DNA from 4 places in the Bacillus sp. JJ1609 genome. Region 3 is predicted to be linked to each of the others. Evidence: riboswitches for the same ligand, from Rfam matches in the RefSeq annotation. Region 3 holds a riboswitch; each other region holds the start of a gene.
The links. Region 3 has a riboswitch for S-adenosylmethionine ahead of V7654_RS19675 (sugar ABC transporter substrate-binding protein). Riboswitches for the same ligand answer to the same signal wherever they lie in the genome.
Positions count from the first base shown of each region.

Region 1: another riboswitch for S-adenosylmethionine. It lies ahead of V7654_RS04525 (O-acetylhomoserine aminocarboxypropyltransferase/cysteine synthase family protein); the one in region 3 lies ahead of V7654_RS19675 (sugar ABC transporter substrate-binding protein).
Region 2: another riboswitch for S-adenosylmethionine. It lies ahead of V7654_RS18285 (methionine ABC transporter ATP-binding protein); the one in region 3 lies ahead of V7654_RS19675 (sugar ABC transporter substrate-binding protein).
Region 4: another riboswitch for S-adenosylmethionine. It lies ahead of mtnW (2,3-diketo-5-methylthiopentyl-1-phosphate enolase); the one in region 3 lies ahead of V7654_RS19675 (sugar ABC transporter substrate-binding protein).

Region 1 covers NZ_JBALSS010000005.1:168,023-175,821, forward strand. The annotation lists gene V7654_RS04485 (acetyl-CoA C-acetyltransferase) at 1-468, shown strand, start outside; gene V7654_RS04490 (acyl-CoA dehydrogenase family protein) at 542-2,326, shown strand; gene V7654_RS04495 (arsenate reductase family protein) at 2,725-3,081, shown strand; gene gcvH (glycine cleavage system protein GcvH) at 3,135-3,515, shown strand; gene V7654_RS04505 (YusG family protein) at 3,665-3,904, shown strand; gene V7654_RS04510 (toprim domain-containing protein) at 4,084-4,440, shown strand; gene V7654_RS04515 (thioredoxin family protein) at 4,447-4,773, shown strand; gene V7654_RS04520 (hypothetical protein) at 5,119-5,472, shown strand; SAM riboswitch class I at 5,568-5,670, shown strand; gene V7654_RS04525 (O-acetylhomoserine aminocarboxypropyltransferase/cysteine synthase family protein) at 5,752-7,068, shown strand; SAM riboswitch class I at 7,186-7,299, shown strand; gene V7654_RS04530 (methionine ABC transporter ATP-binding protein) at 7,494-7,799, shown strand, end outside.
Region 2 covers NZ_JBALSS010000025.1:94,181-101,979, forward strand. The annotation lists gene V7654_RS18265 (BMP family lipoprotein) at 1-727, shown strand, start outside; gene V7654_RS18270 (methyl-accepting chemotaxis protein) at 750-2,405, shown strand; gene V7654_RS18275 (chromate transporter) at 2,693-3,265, shown strand; gene V7654_RS18280 (chromate transporter) at 3,262-3,792, shown strand; SAM riboswitch class I at 3,995-4,099, shown strand; gene V7654_RS18285 (methionine ABC transporter ATP-binding protein) at 4,219-5,232, shown strand; gene V7654_RS18290 (methionine ABC transporter permease) at 5,222-5,887, shown strand; gene V7654_RS18295 (MetQ/NlpA family ABC transporter substrate-binding protein) at 5,915-6,742, shown strand; gene V7654_RS18300 (DUF445 domain-containing protein) at 6,935-7,799, shown strand, end outside.
Region 3 covers NZ_JBALSS010000028.1:17,743-25,541, forward strand. The annotation lists gene V7654_RS19660 (formate/nitrite transporter family protein) at 1-209, shown strand, start outside; gene V7654_RS19665 (ABC transporter permease) at 520-1,524, opposite strand; gene V7654_RS19670 (sugar ABC transporter ATP-binding protein) at 1,526-3,031, opposite strand; gene V7654_RS19675 (sugar ABC transporter substrate-binding protein) at 3,212-4,312, opposite strand; SAM riboswitch class I at 4,418-4,525, opposite strand; gene V7654_RS19680 (dynamin family protein) at 4,696-7,443, opposite strand.
Region 4 covers NZ_JBALSS010000027.1:105,068-112,866, forward strand. The annotation lists gene V7654_RS19495 (carbon-nitrogen family hydrolase) at 746-1,528, opposite strand; gene V7654_RS19500 (pyridoxal phosphate-dependent aminotransferase) at 1,656-2,849, shown strand; SAM riboswitch class I at 2,920-3,028, shown strand; gene mtnW (2,3-diketo-5-methylthiopentyl-1-phosphate enolase) at 3,125-4,348, shown strand; gene V7654_RS19510 (2-hydroxy-3-keto-5-methylthiopentenyl-1-phosphate phosphatase) at 4,345-5,007, shown strand; gene V7654_RS19515 (methylthioribulose 1-phosphate dehydratase) at 5,004-5,639, shown strand; gene V7654_RS19520 (1,2-dihydroxy-3-keto-5-methylthiopentene dioxygenase) at 5,736-6,269, shown strand; gene V7654_RS19525 (aspartyl-phosphate phosphatase Spo0E family protein) at 6,461-6,715, shown strand; gene V7654_RS19530 (electron transfer flavoprotein subunit beta/FixA family protein) at 7,396-7,799, shown strand, end outside.

The sequences.
Region 1 (7,799 bases), on a different contig from region 3:
AATGGAACAGTAACAGCAGGGAACTCATCACAGACAAGTGATGGTGCAGCAGCTGTCATGGTGATGGATCGTGAAAAGGCGGAATCACTTGGACTGAAGCCTCTGGCAAAATTCAGGTCGTTCGCTTTAGGTGGAGTACCTCCTGAAATCATGGGAATCGGTCCAGTCGTTGCGATCCCTAAAGCATTAAAACTAGCTGGATTGCAAGTTTCTGATATCGGGGTGTTCGAACTGAATGAGGCATTCGCATCGCAATCCATCCAGGTCATCAGAGAGCTTGGACTTGATGAGGATAAGGTCAATGTGAACGGCGGAGCGATCGCCCTTGGGCATCCACTCGGAACGACAGGTGCAAAGCTGACTTTATCCATTATCCATGAGATGAAGCGCCGCAATGAACAATTCGGTGTCGTGACAATGTGTATCGGCGGCGGTATGGGTGCTGCTGGAGTATTTGAACTTTTATAAAGCCATAAACCAACCTTTGAAATAAATCGGAGGGGCATTTGCTCCTCCCAAAAATAGATAGGAGGAAGAATAAATGGAAAACCAAACAGAAAAGCTCGTAAAAGGCGGAGGCTTTTTAATTGATGATGTAACATATGATCAGGTTTTTACTCCTGAGGATTATACAGATGAGCAAAAAATGATCGCAAAAACGGCTGAGGACTTCGTCGTGAATGAAGTATTGCCTCAGGTTGAATATATTGAACAGCACGAATTCGACCGTACGGTTAAGCTTTTGAAGGAAGCAGGGGAGCTTGGCCTTCTTGGTGCAGACGTACCGGAAGAATATGGCGGTTTAAGCCTTGATAAAGTAAGCTCAGCTTTAATAGCTGAAAAAATGTCAATCGCAGGCGGTTTCTCGATCTCCCACGGAGCGCATGTAGGAATCGGTTCCCTGCCAATTGTCCTTTTCGGTAACGAAGAGCAGAAGCAAAAGTACCTGCCAGTGTTGGCAACTGGTGAAAAGCTTGCAGCGTATGCACTTACAGAGCCAGGTTCAGGTTCAGATGCTTTAGGCGCAAGAACGACAGCTAAGCTGAATGCTGAAGGAACTCACTACGTCCTGAATGGTGAAAAGCAATGGATTACAAACGCAGGCTTTGCAGATGTATTCGTTGTTTACGCTAAAATCGACGGCGAACAATTCTCTGCCTTCATCGTTGAAAGAGAATACCCAGGCGTTTCTGTAGGTGCTGAAGAAAAGAAGATGGGAATCAAGAGCTCCTCTACACGTACATTGATTCTTGAAGATGCTATGGTACCGGTTGAAAATCTGCTGGGGGAAGCTGGAAAAGGACATATCATTGCCTTCAATATCCTGAATATCGGACGTTATAAATTGGGTGTAGGTGCTACAGGCGGAGCAAAGCATGCATTCGGCATTACAGTGAAGTATGCTAACCAGCGCCAGCAGTTCAAGACTCCTATTTCCCAGTTCAACCTGACAAAAGAAAAGCTTGCTACAATGGCTTCCAAGATATACGCATCTGAAAGCTCTGTGTATCGTACAGTAGGTCTATTTGAAGACTGCATGAGCAAGCTATCAGACGAAGAAATCAATAACGGTAAAGCAGTAGCTGATTCTATCGCTGAGTATGCAATCGAGTGCTCCATGAACAAAGTTTTCGCTACAGAAACACTTGATTATGTTGTTGATGAAGGCGTACAGATTCACGGCGGATATGGATTCATGCAAGAATATGAAATTGAAAGAGCATACCGTGACTCAAGGATCAACCGTATTTTTGAAGGTACAAACGAGATAAACCGTCTTCTTGTTCCAGGAACATTCCTCCGCAAGGCTATGAAAGGTGAACTTCCATTGTTGCAAAAAGCGCAGCAGCTTCAGGAAGAGCTAATGATGCTGATGCCTGAAGAGCCAGGTGATGAGCCGCTTGCACAGGAAAAATACCTTGTTAAGAACGCAAAGAAAATCGGCTTACTTGCAGCTGGATTGGCTGCTCAAAAGTTTGGCAAGGCCTTAGAAAGAGAACAAGAAATCCTTGTTAACATAGCAGATATCATCTCAAATGCTTATTCAATGGAATCAGCTGTTCTGCGTACGGAAAAAGCAATCGCTAAGGATGGCCTTGAAAAGAGCAAACAGAAGCTTCTTTACACTCAAATTTTCTGTCAGGAAGCTTTCAATGAAATCGAACGCGATGCAAAAGAAACTCTTGTTGCAACTGAAGAAGGCGATGCGCTTCGCATGCTGACTTCTGCACTGCGAAAGTTCACAAGACACACTCCAATTAACGTGATCGCTAAGAAGCGAGAAGCTTCTGAAAAGCTGATTGAGGCTGAACGCTTCCTGGTTTAATACTACAGTGAAGATATGCTCCTCTCCATTTTGGGGAGGAGCTATTTTATATTGAAGGAGATCAGGCGCTGCTATCTTATGTCTAAAGGCCATTCGGGAGCATAAAACCAGGCTGAAAGTCCATAAGAGGCAGTCTAAAGGTCATTCTAGAGCCCAGATCCAGGTTGAATGTCTATAAGATGAAGACTATTGGCTATTCGAAGGTTTAATACAAGGCAGAATTCTCAATTGATAAAATTTAAGGCAAAGAAGGTATTTTGCAGTTTTTGTAGAAATAGATAAGTGATGCCGAAAAAATGGAGAAAATTAAACACTGAATGTTAGAATTTTGTCACCCTTATATGTTACTATCCGTTTAGAGGGATTATTTAATGGGATACTAGCAAAGGGGTGAAAAAATGGCAAAGACGTTTTATTGGTACCCTAAATGCGGCACCTGCAGAAATGCTAAAAAATGGTTAGACCAGCATGAAGTAGCTTATAATGAAGTACATATTGTCGAAAACCCTCCTTCACGCTCTGAGCTAGAGGCCATGCTAAATAAAAGCGGCCTCGATATAAAAAAGTTCTTTAATACGAGCGGTCAGAAGTATCGCGAGCTAGGGCTCAAAGACAAGGTTAAGACGGCGTCCCAGGACGAGTTATTGGAAGTGCTCGCTTCAGATGGAATGCTGATCAAGCGTCCGCTGATGACAGACGGGGAAAGAGTAACCGTAGGTTTTAAAGAAGAAGATTATCAAAAAGCATGGCTTTAATTTTGGTCCCATCGATATTTATCGATAGAGATATACAAATGGAGGGATAGTAAATGAACACACCAAAAGAGTTGCGTTATTCTGAAGAACATGAGTGGGTAAAGGTTGAAGGAGAAAAGGTTCGCGTAGGTATTACTGATTTCGCTCAATCTGAACTGGGAGACATCGTATTCGTCGAACTACCTGAAGTAGGAGACGAAATCTCTGCTGATGAGCCATTCGGAAGTGTTGAATCTGTTAAAACGGTTTCGGAACTTTACGCACCAGTAAGCGGTAAAGTAGTAGCAGTTAACGAAGACTTAAATGACAGCCCTGAATTTGTTAACGAATCTCCATATGAAAAAGCATGGATGATTGTTGTTGAACCTTCTGACAACAGTGAAGTAGACAAGCTTATGACAGCTGAACAATACGAAGAAATGACAAAAGAGTAATATTCTCCTGACGCCTTGATTTAATCAAGGCGTTTTCGCATTCATTAAATCGATATCTACTGATAATCTCCTGCATTTTTCCATCACTGCATCTTGTTAATTTCGGACAAAATAAGAGCAGCGAAGAACATGGGAAAGGGAGTAAAGAGATGACGTTAAATCAGCAAAAATTAGATATTACTGACCGTGTGACAGGCAAATTAGAAAATGGAGCAATCCAGCTTTATTTAGAAAATGACCCAATCGGAAAGATCAAACTCCCGGAAGGTGTTCAGCTTGAGCTTGGTCATCATTATAAATCCGAACAGAATAGAATTTACCAGCATGTATCAGTTCCGGACCAATCAGAACCTCGGTATACTGATTGTGATGAAGGCGGCTGGTGTTAAGGATTAAACAGCGGCCAATTGAGCCGCTGTTTTTTTCATAAAAACATACTTAGGGGCTAGTTCAAATTTTTGCAATATAAAACAAAAACAGTGACAATAGAAATATGTACTAACCCGCACAATTCAATTAATAATGTTTATAATGTTGTAAAGTAATTATTTTCTGGTGCTAGGTGGTTATGGCGATGGACGAAAATCACAAGGTGATCATAGTGGAAGGCTCGTCAGACAAAAGAAAGGTACAGACCGTACTAAAAGAACCGGTAGAAATTATTTGCACAAATGGAACGATTGGTGTGTCTAAGCTTGATGAGCTGATTGATTCACTTTTTGATAAAGATGTATATATTCTCGTGGATGCGGATGCATCCGGGGAAAAGCTTCGAAAGCAATTTAAACGGGAGTTTCCCGAAGCGAATCATCTGTATATTGATAAAATGTACAGGGAAGTGGCCACTACACCGGAATATCATCTGGCTACTGTTTTAATCGCAGCAAATATCGACGTTCATGCAGAGTATTTAGAAAAAGGATGACTGTAGATGAAAGAGTGGACAAAGGAAGAAATAGAAGCTTTTTTGGGAGAAAAGCAGACAGGATTCCTGTATTTTTATACGCCTATGTGCGGAACATGCCAGGTAGCAGGAAAGATGCTTACAGTAATAGAACAATTGCTGCCTGATATTTCTGGCGGCAAAGCAGATTTGAATTACTTGCCGGCAATGGCCGAGCGATTCGAAATCGAAAGCGTTCCATGCCTGATTGTCTTAAACGAGGGAGAGATTCAGGAGAAAATATATGCCTTTCAATCCGTCCCTTATTTATATGAAAAATTGAAAACACTAGAGAATGTACAAACAAACGGCTAAGCCGTTTGTTTTTTTGATCAGCAGTCTTAAAACTTATCTGAGGCGTGTGAAATATCATTTGCCCCTGAGAGAATCATGAAGGGCTTAGCTACATTGCATGATCTTTAGACATATTTCTCGGGAAATGATAGACAATGCCGAAATTCAACCTAGGCATTGTCTTTTTTTAGCTGATTTCGCACGAAAGCAAGAATAAGGTATCAAGTATTTGCTGGAATGCAGCATCAATCGACTTTCTTACCCTGGTGAACCTATTTATTTAGGTGTCCCGTACTATTTGTCGAAGGATTATTACAGGTTTTTTCCATTACACAAGGAATATGTAATAACAGGGGGCTGAACGGGATGGAAGAAAGAATCGAAAGCTTTATGAATGAAATTCAGAACAAGAATCATATTATGCTATTAGTTAATAATCTGGATTTATGTCTCTCGATTGAAGCAGAAGAGCAAACTTATTATTTATCGTTAAAAAAGAATAAGGTTGAATTCAGCAGAGAGGGTACATTTCCAGCTGTTCAATATGCGAAGCTTTCTGGAAGGGAAGATCATTTAATTCATTTGCTTGATGGACACATAAAGCTTCGTGAGGGCATTAACATAGGCTATTTCAATCTTGTATGCCCATTTAGGACTTTATTGGTGCTTGATTCAATCTTTTATCTTGCCAGGCCGATGCCTGCAAAAGTTTTTATCTGAAAAATCAAAAAAATATTTGACCGGCTGCTCTAATGCATGATATTATCACGTTAACTTACAAAACCATTTCGAGGCAAAAATTTTAAAACTAAATATTCTTATCAAGAGAGGCGGAGGGACTGGCCCAATGAAGCCCGGCAACCGGTTAATAAACACGGTGCTAATTCCATCAGAGTAATTGCTCTGAAAAGATAAGGAGAGACGATAAACGACCCTCTTCTTAGGAAGAGGGTTTTTTCGTTTCTTCTTTCCTAAAATTAATCGAATGGAGAGATGGAAATGGCGGAAAAACAGCGGAACTACAAAATTGAAACTTTAGGTGTACATGGAGGGCAATCACCAGATTCGGTTACAGGGGCTAGAGCGTTGCCAATCTATTCTAGCAATGCTTTTCAATTTGAAAATACGGGCCATGCGGCTGATTTATTTGCACTTAAAGAGTCGGGCTATATCTATTCCAGGATACATAACCCGACAGTAACAGCTCTAGAGGAAAAAGTTGCATTGCTTGAGGGTGGCATTGGCGCGCTGGCAGTATCCAGTGGGATGGCAGCAATCACAATGGCTATCTTGAATATTGCTCATGCAGGTGATGAAATAGTGGCTGCTTCCAATCTCTATGGAGGTACTTATAATCTTTTTGCCGTTACTTTGCCCAAGTATGGGATAAAAGTTCACTTTGTCGACCCTGAAAACACTGAGAATTTCAGAAAAGCAATCACACCGAAAACGAAGGCCATTTTTGCAGAAACGATTGGAAACCCAAGCCTGCGAGTTTTAGATATTGCTAAAGTAGCTGACATTGCCCACGAGACAGGAGTTCCACTGATCATCGACAATACGTTCGCCACTCCATATTTATGCCGGCCAATCGAGCATGGAGCAGACATTGTAGTCCACTCAGCAACAAAATGGCTTCTTGGAAATGGAACAGTTCTCGGGGGTATCATCGTTGACGGAGGCAATTTTGACTGGAAGTCTCCTAAGTTCCCTGGTTTTAATGAACCGGATTCCAGCTATCATGACCTTGTATACAGCGAGGCAATCGGGGCTGCAGCTTTTATTGTAAAAGCACGGGTACAGCTGCTGCGTGACCTGGGGCCATCAATCAGCCCGCAAAGCGCGTTCCAATTCAATCTGGGAATTGAGACTTTACATGTCAGGATGAAAGAGCATGTCGCGAATACATTGAAGGTGGTTGAATTCCTTGAATCACATCCGGCAGTTACGTGGGTTGCATACCCGGGACACGATGCCCATCCTGACAAAAGGCTTTCAGATCAATATTTACCTAAAGGTGCAGGAGCCATTGTTGTTTTCGGCATCGAAGGAGGAAGGGATGCTGGAGCAAAGCTGATCAATTCAGTCAAATTATGGTCGCACGTTGCCAATGTTGGAGATGCGAAAAGCTTGATTATCCATCCGGCAAGCACGACACATCAACAGCTTGATGCCGAAGGACTTAAGGCAGCCGGCGTTCCCGAGGACCTGATCAGACTCTCGGTCGGAATTGAAAATATAGAAGACATTTTAGAAGATTTGGAGCAGGCGATCGAAAAAGCGACTGGTGTTCCATCTGCTGCAGCAAAAGTATAAAACGCATTTTCCAGTACATTCCATTTGATATTTGAGAATAATTTTATTGACACCCTTTTTTATTCCATGATAAAATCACACTCGTAACTTAAAACCGATTAAAAACTGAATAGCGTGCTCTTATCAAGAGAGGTGGAGGGAAGTGCCCTATGAAACCCGGCAACCGTCAATAAGCTTGCTTATTGAAATGGTGCCAATTCACTCAAAGCTTTTAGCTTTGGTAGATGAGAGAAAGGATACAGCCTACAATTATGCCTTTCTGCTCATATGCAGAAAGGCTTTTATTATTTTAAGAGCATAATTGGTCTGTGGACCCTGTGAGTTGTTTGAATTAATTTACTCAGGGAATGGGAAACTAGACTGATAAAGTTGGACAATTTAACGGTTTTAAAAAAGATTATTCGGTTGTAAAGAGGGTGAGTCGATTGATCACAATAAAAAAGGCGAAAAAGATTTATGCTTCCAAAAAGGGAGAAGTAAAAGCCGTCGATGATGTAAATCTTGAAGTCAAAGAAGGTGAGATTTATGGGGTCATCGGATATAGCGGTGCCGGTAAAAGTACATTGATCCGCATGTTGAATGGTCTTGAAATCCCTACATCAGGTTCAGTGGTCGTGGCCGGCAGGGAAGTATCTCGAATAAAAGGAGCAGAACTCAGAAAAGCGCGCCAGGAAATAAGCATGATTTTCCAGCATTTCAATTTGCTCTGGTCAAGGACAGTGGCGGAAAAT
Region 2 (7,799 bases), on a different contig from region 3:
TGTGGAAGCAGGGAACGATATAGTTATTGGCCTGGGATTCATGGTTCTGGAAGATCTTGAAAAGGTAGCGAAAAAATATCCTGAACAGCAATTCATACTAGTGGATTCTGTATCTGAAATGGATAATATCACATCGATTACTTTTAAAGAAGAACAAGGAAGCTTCCTTGCAGGTGCTATTGCGGGAATGACGACTAAATCAAAAGTGGTTGGTTTCGTTGGGGGAGCCGATGTTCCGCTTATCAGGAAATTCAAGGCGGGATTTGAACAAGGCGTTAAAGCGGTTAACCCTTCTGCAACAGTGAAGGTCGCATTCGCAAATGATTTTGGGAATGCAGAACTCGGAGGAAAAATTGCTGCTGGCATGATTGATGAGAGAGCCGATGTCCTTTATGCTGCAGCAGGTTTCACTGGTATTGGTGTCTTGAAGGAAGCTCAGGCCAAGAAAAAACTTGCCATTGGTGTAGACAGTGATCAATACTTTTTTGCCGAAAAGGCGATCATCACCTCTATGTTGAAAAATGTGGATGTGGCCCTTTATGAAACAGTGAAGGAGTTTAAAGCTGAAAAGCAGCTTTCTGTAAAGCAAATTGAGCTTGGCATGAATGAAAAGGGAGTCGGCCTTGCCCCAGTCAGGGTCATTAAACTCACCCCTGATCAAGAAAAAAGTCTGAGAGATCTGGAAGGAAAGCTATCCAGAAATGAAATTTCAATCAAGTTAGATTAAAACTGCAACCGGGGGAGCTAACATGACCATAAAAAAGAAATTATTACTTAATTTGTTATTGCCAATTGGGCTGGCCATCGTGATGATTCTATTTATTATTTACAGGATGCTGATAGTCCAGACATCGAATCAAGATTACGTTAAAGTGCTATTAACGGTCCAAAATCTTCAGGCTGAAACCTCAGCTGCCAAACAATCGCTGAGCAATTTTTCCTTCAATCCAACCGAGGGAAACAGGCAGGAAGCCATTAAACTAATGGAAAATACATCTGAAAACTTTAAAAAAGCAGATAGCCTGATTAAACAGGAAGAGAGCAAACAGGTTTTAGAAAAAGCATATGGGAAGTTTACGATCCTGCAAGAAGAAGCAAATGCTGCACTTGAAGGGAAATTAACTGCTGAGGTAAAAAGGCAATCTCTTCGAAGCGAGGGTGTGTTGAATGATCTGCACTTGCTCAATATTATGGTAAATGAACACTATGAATTTTTACAAAGAGATTTGAAGAATCAGATTCAGTTCATTATCCTTACAGCGATTGTGGGCAGCTTCATTCTCGTTGTGACAGCAGGGGGAATTGGATTAAGGCTGACAAATTCTATTACGAAACCATTGAAGCAAATTGCTTTGAACGCTCAAGAAATTGCCAAGGGAAACCTAATGATTGAGAAAGTGCCGTATAGGCATAAGGACGAGTTAGGGACATTAAACGATTCTTTTGATCAGATGACCTTTCAGCTGACTTCTTTGCTTCAAAAGGTTAATATGGCTAGCAAGGAAGTAGAGGTATTCGCAGAGGAAATAGAGCGCGAAAATTACTCCCTGACGGAAATCTCCAATCAGGTGGCGGTATCCACAGATGAATTGTCCGCCGGAGCACAGACTGTGTCAGAGGATCTGCAGCAATCTGTACAGCTCATTGAAGATATGGATAAGGAAATCATGCATAATCTGGATCGTTCACAGGCATCTTCACACTACAGCCAGGAGGCGGTTGAGGCAATAGGTGAAGGGCGGAAAGTGATTGACGGACAAAAAATACTGATTACTGAAAATAATAATGCCTCTCATTCTATTAAAGAAGCAACTGAACAGTTCGTAGGCTATGCTGCAAAAATTGAGGTTATGGCTACATCTGTATCCTCAATTGCAGCGCAGACAAATCTGCTGGCTCTAAATGCGGCGATTGAAGCTGCAAGGGCAGGGGATGCAGGGAAAGGGTTCGCGGTTGTGGCTCAGGAGGTCAGGAAGCTTGCAGAAGAATCAAATGTGGCAACAGCTCAGATCTTTGAAATGGTCAACCTGTTGAAGGATGGGCTTGAAGATATTGCTGCAGCCGTTAATACAGGTGGTATGATCGCTGAAGAGCAGATGGAGTCAATGGAATTAACAATGGCTGCATTTGAAAATATTGAAACAAAGGTAGAAGGAATCTCAATAAAAATCAATCAGCTTGTCCAGGGGATGGAAGCATCAAAAGAATTGGGTGCAAGAGTTCTTTATAATGTGGAGTCCATCAGTGCAGTTGTGGAACAAACAGCTGCAGGCAGCGAGGAGATATCAGCTTCAACTGCAGAACAGCTCTCAGCCTTCGGAAATCTTTCCAAAAAAGTAACCGACCTCCGCAAGCTGACAAATGATTTGAATATTTCGGTTTCCGTATTTAAATTTAAAAGGTAAAATGTAAGTATCACGGCTAGAATGCTGTGATACTTTTTTATTTGGCAAAGAGAAAGCTCAATATTGATTTATTGATTTTGGCACTATGTTGATTAACTCAGAATGAGCGAGACAACTTCGGGAAACTCGGGATAACGCCGAGGAGGCTTCAGGACTGACCACGGAAAAGGTGCACTGGAGAGGAAATCAACAGGTAAGTTTAACAGAATTTTTTAATTAAAATTGAAGAAAAAATTAATAGAAACACAGCATTTAAGCTTTAATGCAGAAAAGGATGGTGAAGGGACATGAAACAGGCAGATATATTTTTAGCGTTTTTTCGAGTAGGAATCCTCGGCTACGGAGGAGGGCCATCCTCAATCCCACTTGTACATAAGGAAGTCGTAGAAAAATATAAATGGATGGAAGCCGATGAATTCAGCGACATTCTTGCGTTAGCAAATGCCCTGCCGGGACCGATCGCGACGAAGTTGGCAGGATATATCGGCTTCCGTGTAGCCGGCGTCCTGGGAATGATTAATGCACTGGCAGCGACAATTATACCAACCATTATTTTGATGATCCTTCTTCTGACCGGCCTGAATGCCTATAAGGATGAACCATGGGTAAGCGGCATGGCCCAGGCTGTGGGACCAGTAGTTGCTGTGATGCTTGCTGTTCTGACATGGGATTTCGTAAAAAAATCCGGAACCTCCAAGCTCGGTTGGAAATGGACAGCGATTGCGCTGGCTGGAAGCTTACTGCTTATGCAATTCCTACACGTACACCCAGGAATTTTAATTTTTGTTTTATTAATAGGCGCCTTGCTTAAGAAGGACTCTTCTTCTAAAAATGAAAAAGCAGGAGGAGAGCAGCGATGATTTATTTTAAAATTTTTTTGGCCTTCTTTATCCCTGGGATTTTAGGCTACGGCGGAGGTCCGGCCTCCATTCCGTTAATTGAAAATGAAGTAGTTGACCGCTACGACTGGATGACGGTTAATGAATTCAGTGAAGTGCTCGCGATGGGCAATGCCCTGCCAGGACCAATCGCAACGAAAATGGCCGGTTATATTGGCTATTCGGAGGGAGGAATCCTCGGTGCGGCTGTCGGAGTATTTGCTTCAGTTGCTCCTTCCTTGATCTTAATGATCGGGTTGCTCGGCCTGTTAATGAAATTTAAGGATTCTCAGAGAGTAAAGCGTCTTACCCTCGTCGTCCGTCCAGTCATTGCCGTTTTACTTGGGGTCATGACATATGATTTCTTTTTCTCTTCCTATGAAGGGGTCGGACTGCTGCAGACAGGACTAATCGGCGGCCTGAGCTTTTTGCTTATGGAAAAAATGAAAGTGCACCCTGCATATGTCATAGCAGGAGCGCTCGTATACGGAGCCCTTGTTTTATCTTAAACAAGGGTTTTTCTTATACATTTTTCATATTTTATTTTTACTGAATTTGGCAAAAAGGGAGAGGAAATGCATTAATGCGCAAAAAAAAAATCTAGCTTACTCCCGCAACAATGAAAGCGGTATCATGGGTTTGAATATCAAAATACTATATTGACAAACAAATCAGAAGGTTTTATGATTTCAATTATCAAATTAAATAAGTTACTTATCAAGAGTGACCGAGGGATTAGGCCCTATGACGTCCGGCAACCTCCTTTTAGGAACGGTGCCACTTCCTACAGAATGATTTCATTCTGAGAGATAAGTCGTATAGATTTTTACGATGCCTCTTTCTGTGAATGAAAGAGGCATTTTTTCGTTTAGAGATACGAATTGTTGCTACAGAGATACCAGGCGAATAAGGACGTTTTGATAGGGGGGCAATACATGATAGAAGTTAGTAAATTGGTCAAGGTGTATGAAACGAAAAGTGGAACTGTAACAGGTGTTGACCATGTATCGTTAAGGGTGAATAAGGGTGAGATTTATGGAATCGTCGGCTACAGCGGAGCAGGAAAAAGTTCCTTGCTCAGATGCTTAAATCTCCTTGAAAAGCCGACGTCGGGGGAAGTGATTATCGACGGTGTGGAGCTTACTTCCTTAAATAAAAGTGACCTGCGCAAAGCGCGTCTGAAAATAGGTATGATTTTTCAGCATTTCCACCTCGTCAGTGCTAAAACGGTAAGTGAAAATATCGCTTTTGCCCTAAAAGCAGCAGGCACTCCAAAAACCAAGATAAATGAAAGAGTAATAGAATTACTGGATATGGTTGGCCTTTCGGATAAAAAAGATGTATATCCTGCACAATTGTCCGGGGGTCAAAAACAGCGCGTGGGGATTGCCAGGGCACTTGCGAACAATCCTTCAGTCCTGCTGTGTGATGAAGCTACTTCAGCATTGGACCCAAGCACAACAAGATCGATTTTAGCATTGTTAAAAAAGATAAATACTGAATTAGGAATCACAATCGTCCTCATCACTCACGAAATGGAAGTAGTCAAGTCGATTTGTGACAGGATGGCTGTCATGCAGGATGGAAAAATCATCGAAGAAGGAAATGTGTATGATGTGTTTGCCAACCCGCAGCAGCCACTGACAAAGGACTTTGTCAACTCGATCCTTCAGTTTGATCTTCCGGAAAGGCTGCTTGAGGAGCGTCAGGGAAAGATCATTAAAATTTACTTCCAGGGTGCGATTGCTGAGCAATCCGTCATTTCTGATGTGTTCCAAAAATTCAAAGTAAGAGGCAATATCCTTCATGGAAAGATTGAATACATACAGGAGATTCCGCTTGGGATTTTTATCATGGAGGTTGCAGGTGACAAGAACGAACTTGACCGCGCTATAGACTATATCGCATCAAGAACAAAAAATCTGGAGGTGATTCATGATGCTGCCTGAGAGCCTGGTTTCCCTGCTGCCGGAATTGAATAAAGCATTCTTTGAAACGATTTATATGGTCGGAATATCTATCGTTGTGGCGATCGTCATTGGGCTGCCAACGGGGGTGCTGTTATTTGTCACAGATAAAGGCTTATTCCTGGAGAATCAAATTTTTAAAAATATCGCAGGCTTCATCGTAAATATGCTTCGTTCAGTTCCATTTATCATCCTGCTGATCGCCCTGCTGCCGCTGGCTAACTTAATTGCCGGCACTACAATTGGGCCAACAGCAGCATCTGTTTCCTTATCGGTCGCAGCCATTCCTTTCTTTGCAAGAATAGTAGAGCAAAGCTTCCGGGAAATCGATAAAGGGGTAATCGAGGCAGCAGTTGCAACAGGTGCAACACCGTGGATGATTATAAAAGATGTACTTATCCCAGAAGCCCGTCCGGGAATTGTCCAGGGAGTGACCATTACGATCATCAGTCTTGTTGCCTACTCAGCAATGGCAGGGATTGTTGGCGGCGGCGGAGTTGGCGACCTTGCAATCCGTTTCGGCTACTACCGATATGACAATACCATCATGATTACTACGGTTATTATTCTAATTTGCCTGGTCCAGCTGATTCAGTTCGGCGGGGACAGGATTGCAAGATTAGTAGATAAAAGATAAAAGATAAAAAAATGGGGGTTATTTTAAATGAAAAAGCTTATTTATTCAGTCGTTTTATTCTTAACAATCGGATTGCTTGCAGCATGCAGCAGCGATTCAGCTTCAAACGGAGATACGAAGGAAGACAAGAAGGAAGTCACATTTGGAGCGACTTCTGGCCCTTACAGTGATATGGTTTCCAAAGCAATCAAACCATTGCTTGAGAAAAAAGGATATGAAGTGAAAGTTGTGGAATTCAGCGATTACATCCAGCCTAACTTAGCTTTATCAAAAGGGGACCTTGATGCAAACCTATTCCAGCACAAAGTGTATATGGAGAATTTCGCAAAAGAGCATGACCTTGAATTATCTGAAGTTATTGTCGTCCCAACAGCTCCAATGGGAATCTATTCAAAGAAATTCAATTCACTTGATGAGGTATCAGAGGGCTCTGCCATCGCAATTCCAAATGACCCAACAAATGCTGCCCGTGCCTTTCTGATTCTAGAAGACGCTGGTTTGATCACTCTTGATCCGAACGCTGATCCACTTACTGTTTCTGAAAAGGATGTAAAAGATAACGTCAAGAATCTGCAGTTCAAGCCAATTGAAGCAGCACAGCTGCCAAGAGCAGTAGAGAGTGTAGATCTTTCTGCCGTTCCAGGAAACTTTGCACTAGCAGCAAAAATGAATCTGCTTGATGCTCTGCAGCTTGAAAAAATGCCTGACCAGTACCGCAATCGTGTTGTCATTAATACAAAAGACGAAAATGCACAATTTGCAAAGGATATAAAAGAAGTTGTAGAATCAGCAGAATTTGAAAAAGTAATTGATGAAGAGTTTAAAGGCTTCGGAAAGCCTGAGTGGATGGAATAGGCTGATTCTTATTCTGAATGTGATCTATTTTTATCCATGATAAAGTCCCATGATACCTGAAGAGAATTCAGAGTTTCATGGGACTTGTTCATTTTTATAGCGCTCTCCCCTATAAATTGGTTAATATATTAACAGAGATTTCTTTTTGTTATGCTACCTGAAAAAAACATAAATGGTTACAGAGGGAGAATTATGAATAGACGAGATAAGAGATCAAGACACTTGGCAGCTATATCGCTGGCAATTATGGGAGTGGGTTTCCTCGCAGCGATTCCGTTTCAGGAATCATTAATCGGAAAGCTGTTAATGGGGGGATTCGAAGCAGGCCTTGTAGGCGGACTTGCTGACTGGTTCGCTGTAACAGCCCTTTTCAGGCATCCAATGGGCATCCCGATTCCGCATACGGCACTCCTGCCTAAAAATCGTGAAAAGGTGACACAGTCATTAATCAATATGCTCGAGAATGATTGGCTCACTAAAGAGAGCATCATGGATAAATTCACGCAGATTCACATTCTGGATAAAATTTTTGAGACAGTCGAAAAAGAACTGCATTCAGAGTCCGTGAAAAAAAACATTCAATCCTTCAGCCTTGAGATTGCAAACAAAGTTGATGTGGAAAAATTCGCTCCTTCCATTGAAAAGGAGATCAAAGACTTCCTGTTAACAGCTGATGTCTCAGTGCTTTTGCAAAAAGCTTCAAGTCATGTGTTAGCTAAGCAATATGATGAAGCCGCATTTAACTATATGCTCGCAGAGACTGAAAAATGGGCATCCAAAGAGGAAGCGAAAATGGTCCTCGGCAAGCTTGGCAAACAGGCAATTGAGACTACCCAGGCAGACGGATTGTTAAAATTCGCGATTCAATCCTTCAGCAATATGATCACCGAAGAGAAAATCGGCAATATGCTGCAGTCTTTCATTTTAAAGAGAATGAACAACCTTAAACAAAGTGACAATCGATACAGGCACATGATTCTTGAGAAGGTTCGCAAAGAGCTTGGAAGCATTGATGAACGAGAAGCGATAATGTTAGAAATCCAAAGCTGGAAAAATA
Region 3 (7,799 bases):
TCTTTTGCTTTTTCATCTCTGGCTATGAGCATAGCATCGCTAATATGTGTACATTCGCAATCAGCATGGTGATTGACCAGCCTGAGTCCGTTACTTTTGCAGGTGTAATCCATAATCTCATCCCTGTCACGATAGGCAACCTGATTGGCGGCGGGGTCATGATGGGCTGGATGTACTATTATGCCAACAAGCCGTTTTTTGAGGATTGATGAATGAACACAGCCTGATTTATGATGAAACTGAAATGGTTTCATCTTTTTTTTCGAATAAAAAACCTGGATATTTCCTCATATCCAGGTGAGTTTGATAGCTTCATTTCCAGGCTGACAAGTATGTTTTTCGATATTTCGAACTTCTTCAGTCTCAATCAATTCCAGGGCAGTTTGTTTAATCTGTTCATACGTTCAGGTGATCATCCAGTTTTTTCAACCCTGCCATCATGTCATAACGAATCAAGGTATATTTACTATTTTCATTGTGGACATCCATTCATTAATAGAAATACTTCTATGTTTTACCTCAGTGTTTTTGCTTGTAATAAGTGATGCCAAGAGCAAATGCAAGCACGGTTCCCTTTACAATATCCATCGCATAATAAGGAACTGACATCATGACCAGCCCATTTTGGAGAATTCCAATCAGTACGGCGCCGATGAAGGTACCGAACGCATTGGGCTTGCCTGCTCCCAGAACGGAAAAGCCGATGAAGGCAGCCGCTACGGAGTCCATTAAATACGGAGATCCAGCACTGATTTCCGATGTCATCACGCGGGATGCGAGAACAATCCCTCCAATAGCAGCAAACAATGCTGATAAAAGGTATGCCGCTGTCTTGTAACGGTTTACCGGTATCCCTGACAGTCTCGCAGCCTCTTTATTGCCGCCAATCACATACATATAGCGACCATGCTTTGTATAGGTCAGGAATATATGGACGACGATAACAGCTACAGCCATGATGAGGATGATCCAGGGCACCTGGCCGATTTTAGCAAAAATAGCGCTGATCGTTCCTGTAGAAAAGCTGCCATCAGGCATAATCATATTTTCTGAAACGGTGGCACCCTTCGTATAGGTGAGGGCCGTTCCTTGAATGATGAACATCATCGCCAGCGTCATCAGCATATCAGGGATTTTCAGTTTGACGATCATGAATGAATTGATTGCCCCGACAATCAGTGCAGCGGCAATTGCTGACAGAATCGCAATCAGCGTATTCTGCGAAAACCAGACAAACATTGAGATCACTACTGCGTTTGATAGTGATGCCACAGAACCGACAGACAAATCAAAGCCATCAACGGTTAACGAAATCGTAATGCCAATTGCTATGATGGTCACGATCGAAATCGATCTTAATATATTGATTAAGTTATCTCCATTGATAAAAGAAGGGTTCGCAGCCGCAAAAATGGCTATTAGGACAAAAATAGTCAGGATGGTCCCATACTTATATAAGAACTGGAACAATTCGAATGTCTTTTTCGGCTGTGTGTTTTGCTGCAAAGGGAGTTTGGCGTCCATCCTATCTGCCTCCTGTTGAATAAAATAATAGTTCTTCTTCGGTTGTCTTTGCCGTTTCAAGCTCTTTGACCGGCTCACCATCATAGAGGACATAAACCCGATTCGTGATCCCGATGATTTCTGATAGCTCAGAAGAAGCATAAATAACACCTTTCCCCTGGTCAGCCAGTTTTACAATCAATTCAAAAATGTCCCTCTTCGCACCCACGTCCACACCTTTTGTGGGTTCATCAAAAATGTAAACCTCAGCATCTGCGATCAGCCATCTTCCAATCGCAACTTTTTGCTGGTTGCCCCCTGAAAGATTTTCAACCTTTGCCGACTCTGTGGGTGTCTTGATTCCTAATGCGCTAATGTATTCCAGCGCTGTGTTCTTTTCGGCGCGTCTGTCGATAAAACTTAAGAACCTCGTGAATTTTTTCAGGTTAACGGCAGTCAGGTTTGAGGTGACTGATTCAGATACAAGAACACCCTCCTTGCGTCTTTCTTCGGGTACAAGGGCAATCCCAGCCTTTACGGCGGCATGCGGACTGTTCAGCCTAAGGTTTTTTCCTCGCAGCTTCACTGTACCTGTAACATTGGGAACAGCTCCAAACAAAGCCTTGCACAATTCAGTTTTACCTGCTCCAACCAGGCCGGCGACTCCGACAATTTCTCCCGCTTTTACATGAAGCCGGGTGTTCCTGACTTTATCTCCATCGCTCAGGCCATCTGCTTCAAGAAGAATTTCTCCGGTCCCGCTTTTCAGTAGCGGAAATTGGTCCTCAAGCTTGCGTCCAAGCATGTATTCAATCACCTGGTTCGCATTCACGTCAGAGATTTTCTTTCTAACAACAAACTCTCCGTTCCGCATGACAGTCAGTTCATCGCACAGTTCAAAAATTTCCGGCATCCTGTGGGAAATAAACACAATTCCTACACCCTTTTTAACGAGATCACGGACAATCCTGAACAGTTCCGTTGTTTCTGTATGGCTTAAAGGTGCTGTCGGCTCATCCAAAATTAAAAAGGTACAGTTGCTGGAAATTGCCCTCGCAATTAGCACAAGCTGCTTCTCGGCAAGAGTCAGCTCACCGGCCAGCTTCTTCACAGGAATATGAAGATTCATGCCGGATAGGATTTCTTCCGCTTGTTTAAAAAGCAGCTTCCAATTAATCCAATGCTTGTTTTCCATGTTCTGCACAGTCTGGTTCAGCATAATGTTTTCAGCCACTGTCAGCGAAGGAATGATCGCCGTATCGACCTCCTGGTACACCGTCTGGATTCCATGCAGCTGTGCATCTCCAGGCATATGGATGTCAATATTCTCTTCATTAAGGAAAATCTCGCCCGAATAATGTCCATAAGCTCCGGATAGCACCTTCATCAAAGTAGATTTACCGGCTCCGTTTGCCCCGATTAAAGCATGGATTTTCCCTGTTTCCGTGACGAAATCCACATGGTCGAGTGCCCGAACTCCAGGAAAATCAATTGTAATGCTTTTCATCTCAAGTTTCTTACCTGCCATACCGGAACCCCCTCTTCTATTAATCTGCAAAGCAGACACTCTCTTTAGGATGAGAGTGCCTGCAGATGTAGAGATTAATTTGTTGTCAGATATATTAGTGCTTTTTGCAATTAAAATGAACCATTTAACTCTGTAATGGAATCCCAATCGGTAGTAATAAAACTTCTTAAACATAAGGCTTTATTTCTTGTAGTGATCCTTTAATTTCCTCATCCAATCTTCTTCAAATGCATCTGATTGTCCCCAGCCTTCAATGATGTCTGCAAGATTGACCATGTTGACTGCATCTTTTGACTCCTGAAGTTTTTCCTGTGAGATCAGCGCTGCTTCAAGGTCATAAGTTGGAGGTGTATCTTCCCCTGCAAGCTTTTTCGCTAGGATTCTCATATTTACTGCGCCAATTAATTTAGGATCTACTGCTGCAGTATATTTCCACGAGCTGCCTTCTCCCTGGATTTCCTGAAGATCCGCGTTGGAGACGTCGATTCCATAGATTTTGATTTCATCGCGGCCGGCTTCCTTAATCGCACGGGCAGCACCAATTGCGAATGCATCCCAAGTTGCAAAAATCGCATCGATTTCCCCTTTAGGGTGTTTGTTCAGCATCGCTGCTACCGCGTTTTGAGTTTGGACGCTTGTATCGGCAGCTGCCACTCCGAATCTCTCAACCTCTTTAATTCCAGGGTTAGACTTCAATGTTTCCTGATAAACTTTATTTCTTCTCACCATTGGCGGAAAACCGTCAACCCAAAGGTAGACAATATTCGCTTTACCATTTTGTTCTTTTACGAGCTGATCTAGAGCTAGCTTTGCAAGTGCTTCATCATCCTGAGATGTAAGGGTGACCCCATCTACCTGTGCAATGTCTGCATTCGAGTCAAATGTAACAACACTCTTTCCCTTTTCAACAAGCTTTTTGACATCATTCACCGTAGCTGCATCGTCGCCGTGTGATATGAGGAATCCATCATAATCCTGCTGAAGCGCCTGGTTGATCGCATCATGGAATTTTGCCGTATCGCCATTTGCGGTGAATACGTCCACCTTAAACCCTAACGCTTCTCCCTCCGCTTTAGCGCCAGCTAAATACTGAGCAGTATGGTCATCGCCGCCAATCTTGCGGATGACCTTGATTTTCACTTCTTCTCCTTTAGCAAAGCGATCAGGAACACCTTCAACCGGTCCGCTCGCCGTCTTTGTTTCTCCACCGCCGCAGCCTGTCAGCAAAAGCGCTGCCGAAACTGCTGTTAAAAATACCTTTTTCAAACCATTTCTTTTCATCTCTTTTTCCCCCTTTAAAAATGATTTGCTTTTTCCAACCATATAAAAAAACCTCTCCAGAAAAGAGAGGTTTCATCAGCGTAAAAGAACAGACGGATTCTTCCTCCCTTATCTTTCAAAACATAAAAATGTTTTGCAGGATTTAGCACCAATTCCGTATGGAACGGTTGCCGGGCGTCACAGGGCCAGTCCCTCTGCCACTCTTGATAAGAGAATTTCTTTATTCAGTTAACGGAGCAAATCGATAAACTTACTTTAATCTCCTATACTCATATTGTCAATATTATTTCGAAAATTAAATTTTTATTCGTTTATTTGCTATAAACCTCTTTGACTGAATAAAAAAAAGAAAGATTCCCAATCAGGAATCTTCCTTTTCCAAGTTATTCCCCTCTGCCTGCCGCTGTCATCCATTCATATTGACGAAGTTTTACTTCATACAGTGTCAATGGATCGCGATACAACTCAGGGTTTACCCTCATTTTTTCAAGCTCATTCTTGCCATATTCAATTTCTGAACGTGCCTCTTCAACGGCCTGCTCAAGAGCAATGAAAGGCTGCTTGAAGAATAGATTAACATCACGTTCAATCGATTTTTCGAAAATCTCGAATTGCTGAAGGAACTTGTTCGCAATTGAAACGGCGATTTCATAGTAATCTTCGGTTTCAAGATAGGTTTTATAACGGTTGTACAGCATGTTATTATTTTGCGGCAGCACTCCAAGAAGCTTACCAGCACTCTTTAAAAAGAACTGCTGAGGGGTCGATCTGTGCATGATATTGACCTTTTCATAATAGACACCATTCGTCATCCGGTCAGCATCGCGGCGCCAGTCATCGAGCACTCTGAAATCACATTCGAGCTTAATCCGTTCATCCCCATACATCGCATTGAAGCTTTCAGCCATTTCATTCAGGTAGGACTGGCTATGGCCGAATTCATCTTTTGAAAATTGTACCCAGCCTTCTAGAGATTCATGGAACTTAGGCAGCACCGTGTTGTCTAGATACTCCTGGATTCGTATATTCATTTCTTTATCAATCTCATCATGGAGCCTTCCAAAATCGCTGTCTTCCGTCACTAAATCAGTACAGCCGCGAAGCAGTTCCGGAATTTTCTCGATGATTTCAGCGCGGGTATCGTCCTTGATTTTGCGGAACGATTTTTGGATAGAGCGTGATTTTTCCTCTTCAATATCTCCCAGCTGATTGATGGCTCCATTCAGCTTACCAACCATTTCTTCATTCCAGCTGATGGATTCCATATGGTTATTTTCAATTTCAATTCGTTTATCAAGCAAATAAGTGATTGCCCTTCTGACAAAGAATTGCAGTTTGGAAGTTCGCTCTTCTTCGAAGTTCATAGCGTTTCGATTTGTTTTGATAAATTCAGAGAAATCCTTTAGCTGCTGCTGCTTTTCATAATTTGAAGAGAAGGCAAACATTTTAGCTTCAGGGTAATATTGGCTGATTTCAGACCATGTATTATCAAATACTTCAATCGCTTCCTGCTGGCTGTAGATGACATCCATTTTATTCAAAAGGAAGTGGATCGGCAGGTTAGGAAAGTATTCCGAAATCTTCGAAAGGATATCTCTTTCCCTGTCTGTGAATGGGTCATTCGCATTCAGGACAAACAGTAAGCTATCTGCAAAACGCAGGTAATTGAACAGCGGATGCTTGTCATAATTATTGCGGTTGACTCCTGGTGTGTCGATTAAAGTGAGTTCATGCTCACGCAGGAACGGGAACTGGGCTTTAAAATCAATAACGGTTTCGTTCTTATGCGTTTGGCGGCGTACTCCAGCCACTTCCTGAAAATCATTTACATCCGTAATTTCACGTACAACTGAATCAGTAATCTCCAAGATCTCGGTATTTTGCTGATCGTTGAAACGAATGACAGCGGCTGTTGGCGCAGTAATTAGCTCTTCGCCAATGATTGTATTTACAAAAGAAGACTTTCCATTTCCGGATATGCCTGCAACCAATAGGTTATGGACATTGGACTCGTTCAGCTCCTGCACCATCCACTTGATCCGGTTGCCGACTTCGATTTCATGCTCTTCGGCCCACTTGATGATTGTCGTGAACAGGTTCATGCTATCCTCATAGCCATCGTGGTAATCACGCGAATTCAAGATGAGCGTCTCTGCATCATGGATAGCAGCGCCACTGATCGTTGATGGGAACACTTCGTTCCAGGCAATGATCGATGATGCTGAAACCAGGCTATTAGCCTGACTCGTGATCTTCAGCCAATTAGTAAGCATATCTGGAATCAAAGGTGAAATTTCCTTGATTAGCCGATCGCCATTAATCAATTCAAAGTAGGCATCCTGGTATACAGCCGAAAGCTGATTCCAGCCATCCCTTCTGTTTCCATCCATTCCACTGAACAGATGATTGAATTCTCGCAGCCATGTCATATAGGTTGTCTGGCCCCTGTAGCTTTGCCATAGTGAAACAGCCAGCCGTTCAAAACGGCTGCGGTCTACCTGGAATAATACAGATAAAGCCGTGTTGAAATATGCAGGTTCGAATGAGCTTGTATTTCCTTGATCGACATACTGCGTCAACACATCGAACCAGCGTGGCGAACCAGTGCGCACCCCTTCATTGACAGCCAGTTCAACAGCATTATCCCAATCGTGGTGCTCTTCAAAAAAGGCACGCGCAATCTCGGTCACTCCAGGATAGTCAGGATCCAGCGCCACAGCTTGCTTAATGACAGCTACCGCTTTGTCTAAACTTCCCTGTTCTATGTAAAGGGATAATAGCTGCAAGCCGCTTTCAATTCTCAAGACAGTGCTTTCTGTCTGGATGGAAAGATACAGATCCTCCGCAGAAGGCAGCAGGCCAAGCTCAAGAAACGCGTCGCCCATGTTCTTCTTCGCCCATGGCTCCAGCTCATTCGTGATGTTTTCCCATTTAAAGATCGCTGCTTCAAAATCCTTATTATGAAAATAAACCTCACCCTGTGCAAAACGAATGTAGGACAAATCAGGCATATCATTCTTTTGTTCAGCAAGGTACAGTTCTCCAAGCACGCGGACCGGATGGACTCGTTCTTCCGATCCCATATATGTTTCAAAATACGACTTTTTGATTAGTTGCTCCTCAAATGTCATGTCCTTCCTCCGACCTTATCATAATATGAATCAATAAAAAGAGCCCTCAGACTCCTTCAGGCAATTAAAGTAATCTTCTTAACATTTCCTTTTTCCTCAAGGCACCCGTCTTCAAACCTTATCATTGTATTCTATCAAACATATTTTCATTCAAGATTTCAGTTCTCTTTCAGTTATGCTACAAGCATTACGAAAATTGTAACCTTCTTAATATATCATCCAATAAAATACCATTTAACACTTTAAAGCGCTGGGGGTCTGACCCCCAGTGCATTAATGCGGTGATTTGTTGAGGGTCTGACCCCCAATCAATTAATGCGGTGATGCGGTGGTTTGTTGGGTTCCTTCTATATCTT
Region 4 (7,799 bases), on a different contig from region 3:
GTTCCGTTTTAGGGTGCTTTCTTTGTAAAAGACACAAGAATTGACGTATGAATTGGCATACGTCTTTTTCTTTATTTATCAAGATTTCTACGAAATTCATTTAACTTCGACCTAGCAATTGACAACATTATTATGATGGACATAAGGTTTTGTTAATTAAAAAAGAGGGTCAAAAATTCAGTCATTTCCAGTACTGTGTTGATGACCAATTTTTTTAATCTTGATCAAAGCTGCTGAATCCCGCATCTAGGATCAAGAGGGTCCGCACTTATCGGATAGGGGATCAGGTTTAGCACCCGAGCTGATAGACGGAAAAATTCCGCTTAATTAATAATTATTATTAAAAAAAGCTTAAATAAACGGAGAGATTCCGCCTATTGACTCGAAAAATTCGACAAGGGGAGATTTTGCTTTGCATAATCGGAAAACCTCCCCTTATATACCCCCTAAACGAGCTCCCATCTGTATTTAACCGAAAAATCTCCGCTTATTTACTTTTGGTGGTTACCGATTAAGAACAAGACATCTTATTTAAAAGGGAATGAGGATAACTCAAAAATCCAAGAGAATCTCATTTTGATGCTATACGATCAACCGTATCACAAATAAATGAGGCTTTAAGGTTTTTATCTATCAATAACGACGCCAATACGGATCGTCATTTCGACACGTATTTTAAGAAAGGCACCTCAAAACGGAACGGTTTAGTAAATGAGAGAGCGGTTTTTTCTGAGTTTGAAAATAATTAATATAGTTCAGGCCTGCGGTCTGCAAAAATTGGTATTCTGCTTCTCGCATCTTTTACCTGGTCAAGGTCAATTTCAGCTGTAAGAATCTCCTGTTCTTCCCCTGCTTCAGCAATTATGTCTCCCCATGGTCCAATTACCATGGAATGGCCTGCGAATTTATTGTTTGGATCAGAGCCTGAACGGTTGCAGGCGATTATATAGCTCTGATTTTCAATTGCCCTGGCTATGAGCAGTGCCCTCCAATGTTCGAGACGCTGTATTGGCCATTCAGCAACGACGAACATTGCTTCAACCTCCTCAAGAGCATGTGCGCGTACCCATTCCGGAAAGCGAATATCATAACAAATCAGCCCGGCAAATTTTTGGCTGTCCAAAGAAAAAAGCCCTTTTTGCTTTCCGGCGGCCAGATATAAGTGTTCATCCATCAGCTGAAACAAATGCAATTTACTATATTTCCCTGAAAGCTCGCCACTCTGATCGAATACAAGCATTGTATTTTCAATACCAGCATCCGTCTTATTAGCTACCGATCCGCCGACAATATGAGCATTGTATTTGGTGGCACTACCCTTTAAAAAGGCTGCGGCTTCACGTGCGTCTGCATCGGCTTGATCTTTTAGGTTTGCTAAATCATAACCAGTAGTCCAAAGCTCAGGGAGCACGATAATATCTGGCTTTTCAGAGCTAGCTTTTTCCATTAGGTTCATTGCTGTATCGTAGTTTTTTTTCGAATTTCCAAACGCGATGTCCATTTGCAGACAGGCTATTTTAAATTTCATCTTAAATCACCGCCATAATTTCTGAAAATTATTTCTTTACAAGTTACTATTAACGTTATATCATTTGTGACTAGAATTTCAAATTAAAATTTTCAAAATATAATAAGTTCTTTAAGCAGGTGAAAAAATGGAATTTCAACAATCAGAATTATTGAAGAGCCTGCCCAAGCAATTCTTTGCATCTCTCGTCCAAAAAGTAGGGAGATACACTGAGCAGGGGGCAGATGTAATTAACCTTGGTCAAGGTAATCCGGACCAGCCGACTCCTGGACATATTGTCAATAAATTAAAAGAAACGGCTGAGAATCCGCTTAACCATAAGTATTCTCCTTTCAGGGGAATGCGTTCATTCAAGGAAGCAGCGGCAGAATTTTATCAACGGGAATACGGGGTCCATATTGATCCAGAAGAGGAAATTGCGATTCTATTTGGAGGGAAGGCCGGTCTCGTCGAAATTCCTCAATGCTTGCTTAATCCAGGCGATACGATTCTTGTCCCTGATCCTGGATATCCTGATTACTGGTCAGGTGTTGAACTGGCGAGAGCGAAAATGGTGACAATGCCTCTTAGGGAAGAAAATGGTTTTTTGCCTGATTATACGGAGCTTAAAAAGGAAGTTTTATCCGAAGCAAAGTTGATGTTTCTTAACTACCCGAATAATCCAACAGGAGCCATCGCTGACGAGAATTTTTTTGAAGACACGATTAAGCTTGCGAAAGAAAATGGTATTTGTGTCGTTCATGATTTTGCCTATGGAGCGATTGGCTTTGATGGAAAACACCCGTATAGTTTTTTACAAGCTGAAGGCGCCAAGGATGTTGGAATAGAAATTTATACCCTTTCTAAAACGTATAATATGGCAGGCTGGCGTGTTGGCTTTGCCGCCGGGAACAAAAGTGTGATTGCGGCGATCAATTTGCTTCAGGACCATATGTATGTCAGCTTGTTTGGCGCGGTTCAGGAAGCAGCTGCAGAGGCCTTACTGGGTTCGCAGCAATGTGTTTCCGAATTGAATAACTTGTATGAATCAAGAAGGAATGTGCTGGTCGAAGGGCTAAAAAATATCGGATGGAATATTACAGCTCCAAAAGGCTCATTTTTTGCTTGGCTAAAAGTTCCTGAGACGTTTACTTCTGTTGAATTCGCTGATTTCTTATTGGATAAAGCACATATCGCGGTGGCGCCGGGAGTAGGATTTGGTGAATATGGAGAAGGGTATGTCAGGGTAGGTTTGCTTACCTCCGAGGATCGTCTCAGGGAGGCTGTCAGCAGAATTGAAAGCTTGGGAATTTTCAAAAAACATATTGACAATGATTTATGAACCTGACATAATCCTAATTAATAAAATTATTTAACTAATTAAACCAATTAAATAACTTAATAAAATTATTTTCTTATCAAGAGCAGGTGGAGGGACGAGCCCTATGAAGCCCGGCAACCGACCCAGCATTATTGCTGGGCACGGTGCTAATTCTTGCAGCGGAAGCTGATAGATAAGGAGATGTTAGTTTATTCATCTAACCTCTTCTTTTCGAAGAGGTTTTTTTTATGCCTGTTCTAGCAGGACGATTTTTGTTTTAGAAGGGAATGAGCTTCATGAGTGAAATTACAGCAACTTATTTTGTACATGATTCAAAGCATAATCCAGAGAAGAAGGCCGAGGGAATCGCACTCGGACTGACAGTAGGTTCATGGACAGATTTGCCAGAGCTCGATCAAAAACAGCTTAAAAAACATAAGGGTAGAGTGGTTTCTGTTGAAGGAACCGGCCTTGACAGCAATTCAGAAACGGTCGCGACAATAAAAATTGCTTATCCTGCCTTGAATTTTTCACCAGATCTGCCGGCGATTTTAACAACCGTCTTTGGAAAGCTCTCGCTTGATGGCAAAGTGAAATTAGTCGATCTCCAATTTGGGGATGAGCTCAAAAAAGTTTTTCCAGGACCACGATTTGGAATCGAGGGCATCCGCAGTAAATTAGGGGTTTATGATCGTCCATTGTTGATGAGTATATTTAAAGGTGTGATTGGCCGCGATCTTGATTTCCTGCTTAAGCAATTACGGGAACAAAGTTTAGGTGGGGTAGACTTGATCAAGGACGATGAAATTCTGTTCGAAAATGAACTTACCCCTTTTGATAAGAGAATCTCAGAGGGGAGGAAGGTTTTGGCTGATGTCTATGAAACTACTGGTCACAGAACCTTATATGCTGCCAACCTTACAGGAAGGACTTCCCAGTTAAGAGATAAAGCAAGGAAAGCGGCTGAACTGGGAGCTGATGCATTGTTATTCAATGTTTTTGCCTACGGATTGGATGTTCTCCAGGAACTGAGGGAGGACGATGAGATTAACGTGCCGATCATGGCTCATCCGGCTGTAAGCGGGGCTCTGACTTCTGCTGAAGATTATGGATTTTCCCATTCATTGCTCCTTGGTAAACTGCTTCGCTATGCAGGAGCAGATTTCTCCCTGTTCCCATCGCCTTATGGAAGTGTTGCACTTGAAAAGCAACAGGCCATTTCCATCTCAGATGCATTGACTGCCGAGGACCTTTTTAAAAAGAGCTTCCCAGTGCCTTCAGCTGGTATTCACCCTGGCATGGTGCCGCTCTTGATTAACGATTTTGGAGTCGATTCAATTATCAATGCAGGTGGCGGTGTCCATGGTCACCCAGGCGGAGCTCAAGGTGGAGGCAAGGCGTTCAGGCAAGCAATTGATACTGTGCTGAATGGTAAAACACTTGAAGAAGGAGCACTGGAGCATGATGAACTCAAGATTGCTCTCGCTCTATGGGGTTCATCCGAGGCGGTGTCCAAATGATAAATCCCGTCGTTTTCTGTGATTTTGACGGAACAGTAACTGAAAAAGACAACATTATCTCTATCATGAATAAATTTGCACCTTCTGGCTGGGATGAGCTGAAGGATGCCGTACTGGACCGACGTGTTTCAATCAGAGAAGGAGTCGGCAGGATGTTTTCCCTCCTGCCGGTTAGTCTGAAGGAAGAAATCATTCATTATGCTGTGGAAAATGCCGAAATTCGTCCGGGCTTTCAGGAATTTCTTGAGTTCGCGAAAGAGGAAGGTATCCCGGTTTATATCGTCAGCGGCGGAATTGATTTTTTTATAGAACCAATTATTGAGCGGTTTGGACCGTTTGCTGGAGTTTATTGCAATGGCTCAGATTTTTCGAAGCAGACAATCAGAATTGAATGGCCAAACAGCTGCGATGAGCAATGTTCCAATGATTGTGGCTGCTGTAAGCCATCCATTATGAGAAAGCTTACTCAAAACGAAACATATAAAATTGTCATAGGTGACTCGGTAACCGATCTTGAAGCTGCAAAGCAGGCAGACTTTGTATTCGCAAGAGATTATTTAAAAGCCAAGTGTGAAGAATGGGAAATTCCCCATACACCATTTGAAACTTTTTATGATTGTATAGAAGCTCTTAAAACCAAGACAGGGGTGAGAGGATGAGCATTTTAGAAACAAAATGGGAAGAACTTGCTGATGTGAAGGCAGAACTGGCTGAACGGGACTGGTTTATGGGAACAAGCGGCAACCTTGCGATCAAGGTAAGCAGCGACCCTGTACAGTTTCTGGTTACAGCGAGCGGAAAAGATAAACGGAAACGTACTGAGGAAGACTTTTTGCTTGTCGATCAATTCGGGCGGGCAGTTGAAGAAACGCATTTGAAGCCATCAGCCGAGACACTTCTGCACGTTGAAGTATATAGAAAGACCAACGCAGGCTGCAGCTTGCATGTGCACACGATTGACAATAATGTAATCTCCGAAGTCTATGGTGACAGGGGGGAAGTCCAATTTCAGGGCCAGGAATTAATTAAAGCATTTGATAAATGGGAGGAAGATGCCGTCCTCAAAATTCCTATTATTCCGAATCATGCACATATTCCATCTCTGGCAAAAGCGTTTTCTGAGCATGTAAAAGGGGATACAGGAGCAGTCCTGATCAGAAATCACGGCATCACAGTCTGGGGCCGGAATGCATTTGAGGCTAAGAAAATACTAGAGGCAACAGAATTTTTATTCCGATATCAATTAAGGCTCCTGGAACACAAACCATTTCAATTATTTAAAGTAGTTTAGAAGATATTTATTTTTTAGTCCAGTTGATTGGATCGGAAATCAGCAGACAAATTTAACGGAGACAAAATATAAGTATAAATGAAGGAGAGATTTCAAATGGCATTTATCGTAAAGCAAAATTCAAAAGAAAGAATTGTCGATCAACAAGAGGTAGCTTCTTTTCTAAATGAACAAGAAGTAATTTATGAAAATTGGGATATTGAAAAGCTGCCAGCTAACCTGCAGGAAAAATTCCTCTTATCAGATGAAGAAAAACAGCAAATACTGGATGCTTTTAAGGCTGAAATCGAGGATATCTCAAACCGCAGGGGTTATCAAGCCCAAGATGTCATTTCCTTATCAAGCAATACTCCGAATCTAGACCAGCTTCTTGCGAATTTCAAGCAGGAGCACCACCATACAGATGATGAAGTACGATTTATTGTCAGCGGACATGGAGTGTTTGTGATCCAGGGCAAAGACGGAGAATTTTTTGAAGTATTTCTTAATCCTGGCGATTTGATTTCAGTACCTGAAAACGTGCGCCACTATTTCACTTTGCAGGATGACAGACAGGTGGTCGCAGTAAGGATTTTTGTAACGACAGAAGGTTGGGTACCTATTTATGAAAACGAGAAAGTAAGCCAGTAACCCAATTTACGTTTTCCAAGGACAAAGTAAAGAAGCGTGAATATTGTCGAAGAAAAAATTTTTAGCAGAGAAAAATGTCTTATTTTGCGAATCTATTTACTTTGATACAAGCATTTGCAATAATTTTTCAAGTAATCTTTTATTTATTTAAGGAGTTAAAGTAGTAGAGGATTTATAGGAGGAATTATGAAGTGTATCAATCGCAAAGGGCCTTATTAAAGGAAATAGATCGCATGAGGGAACGAATGGTGACTTCGGCAAGTGAATCAGGTTATACAAGCGAGGAAACAATTCGCTTCAGCCAGAATCTGGACCGTTTGATATTTGAATATCAAACTTTATGTAAAGAAGCAGAAATTCAGAGGCAAAGAGGAAAACTCCTTTTTAGGCAGATGATCTTGCTAACGAAAAAGCAATATATTTTATCACATGCAAAATTCGGTTGATTTGAATAGATAGAAATATTGTAGCCACTGCCCTGGCCGGCGGTGGCTACAATATTTCAATTAACTCTTTTCATTAACTGTGAAGCTTTTATCCTTATTGAAATCTTTTTAATAGGGTAACAAACCTCCAATCTCCACAATACTCATTTGCCAATCAACACATAACAAATCAATCTCTCCAGAGAATTAACAATTTGCTCAAAAATTCACGAGAATATGGCTATATGTGATTTTTATCATAGTTTTTAATCGAACATTTTATATATTTTTAACATAGATAGGTTTTTATCAACGTAAGCCTTTACACCCCACCATGCGCCACACATCATAACCATTTTATACAATGTGCTTCATTTGGTTCACGAAAGTTCGGAATTTTCCTTTTGTATGACTTATTGCCTGCACTTCGATTTTTCACTTTTTTATTTGTTGGTACTATGCTTGTAAAGCGATTCATATATCGTACTACATGGCATTTTTTTATCTAGGCTGTTTTTGCTATGATTGTTGTTTTTCCAGCTATGATAATGCCTCTTTACAGAACTCTATTCCATGGGATCAAGACTGTGTCTCTATTTATTGGTCTCTAAATAGGTCAAACTGCAAAACTAACGAAAAGAGCTTTAGAAATCGCTTTCATAATTTAATTGTTTGTTATTTTAAGGAGGGGAAAGAGAATCATGCACATTGTCGTTTGTGTTAAGCAAGTGCCCGATACAAAAATCATTAAAATCAATCCTAAGACAAACACCCTGGACCGGCGCAGCGCACCAGCAATCTTAAACCCATATGATGCTCATGCTGTTCAGGAAGCAGTAAAAATAAAGAACAAAACAGGTGGTACGATTTCGGTTTTATCGATGGGACCCCCCCAGGCAGTAGCTGTTATTAAGAAGAGTGTAGAAATTGGGGCTGACCAAGGCTTCTTAATCTCAGACAGGGCTTTCGCCGGTGCAGATACACTTGCAACAAGCTATGCACTTTCTAAGGCCCTTGAAAAAATTTCAAAAGATAAGCCGATTGATCTTGTCATTTGTGGAAAGCATGCGATTGATGGGGATACCGGTCAAGTAGGGCCAGGAAT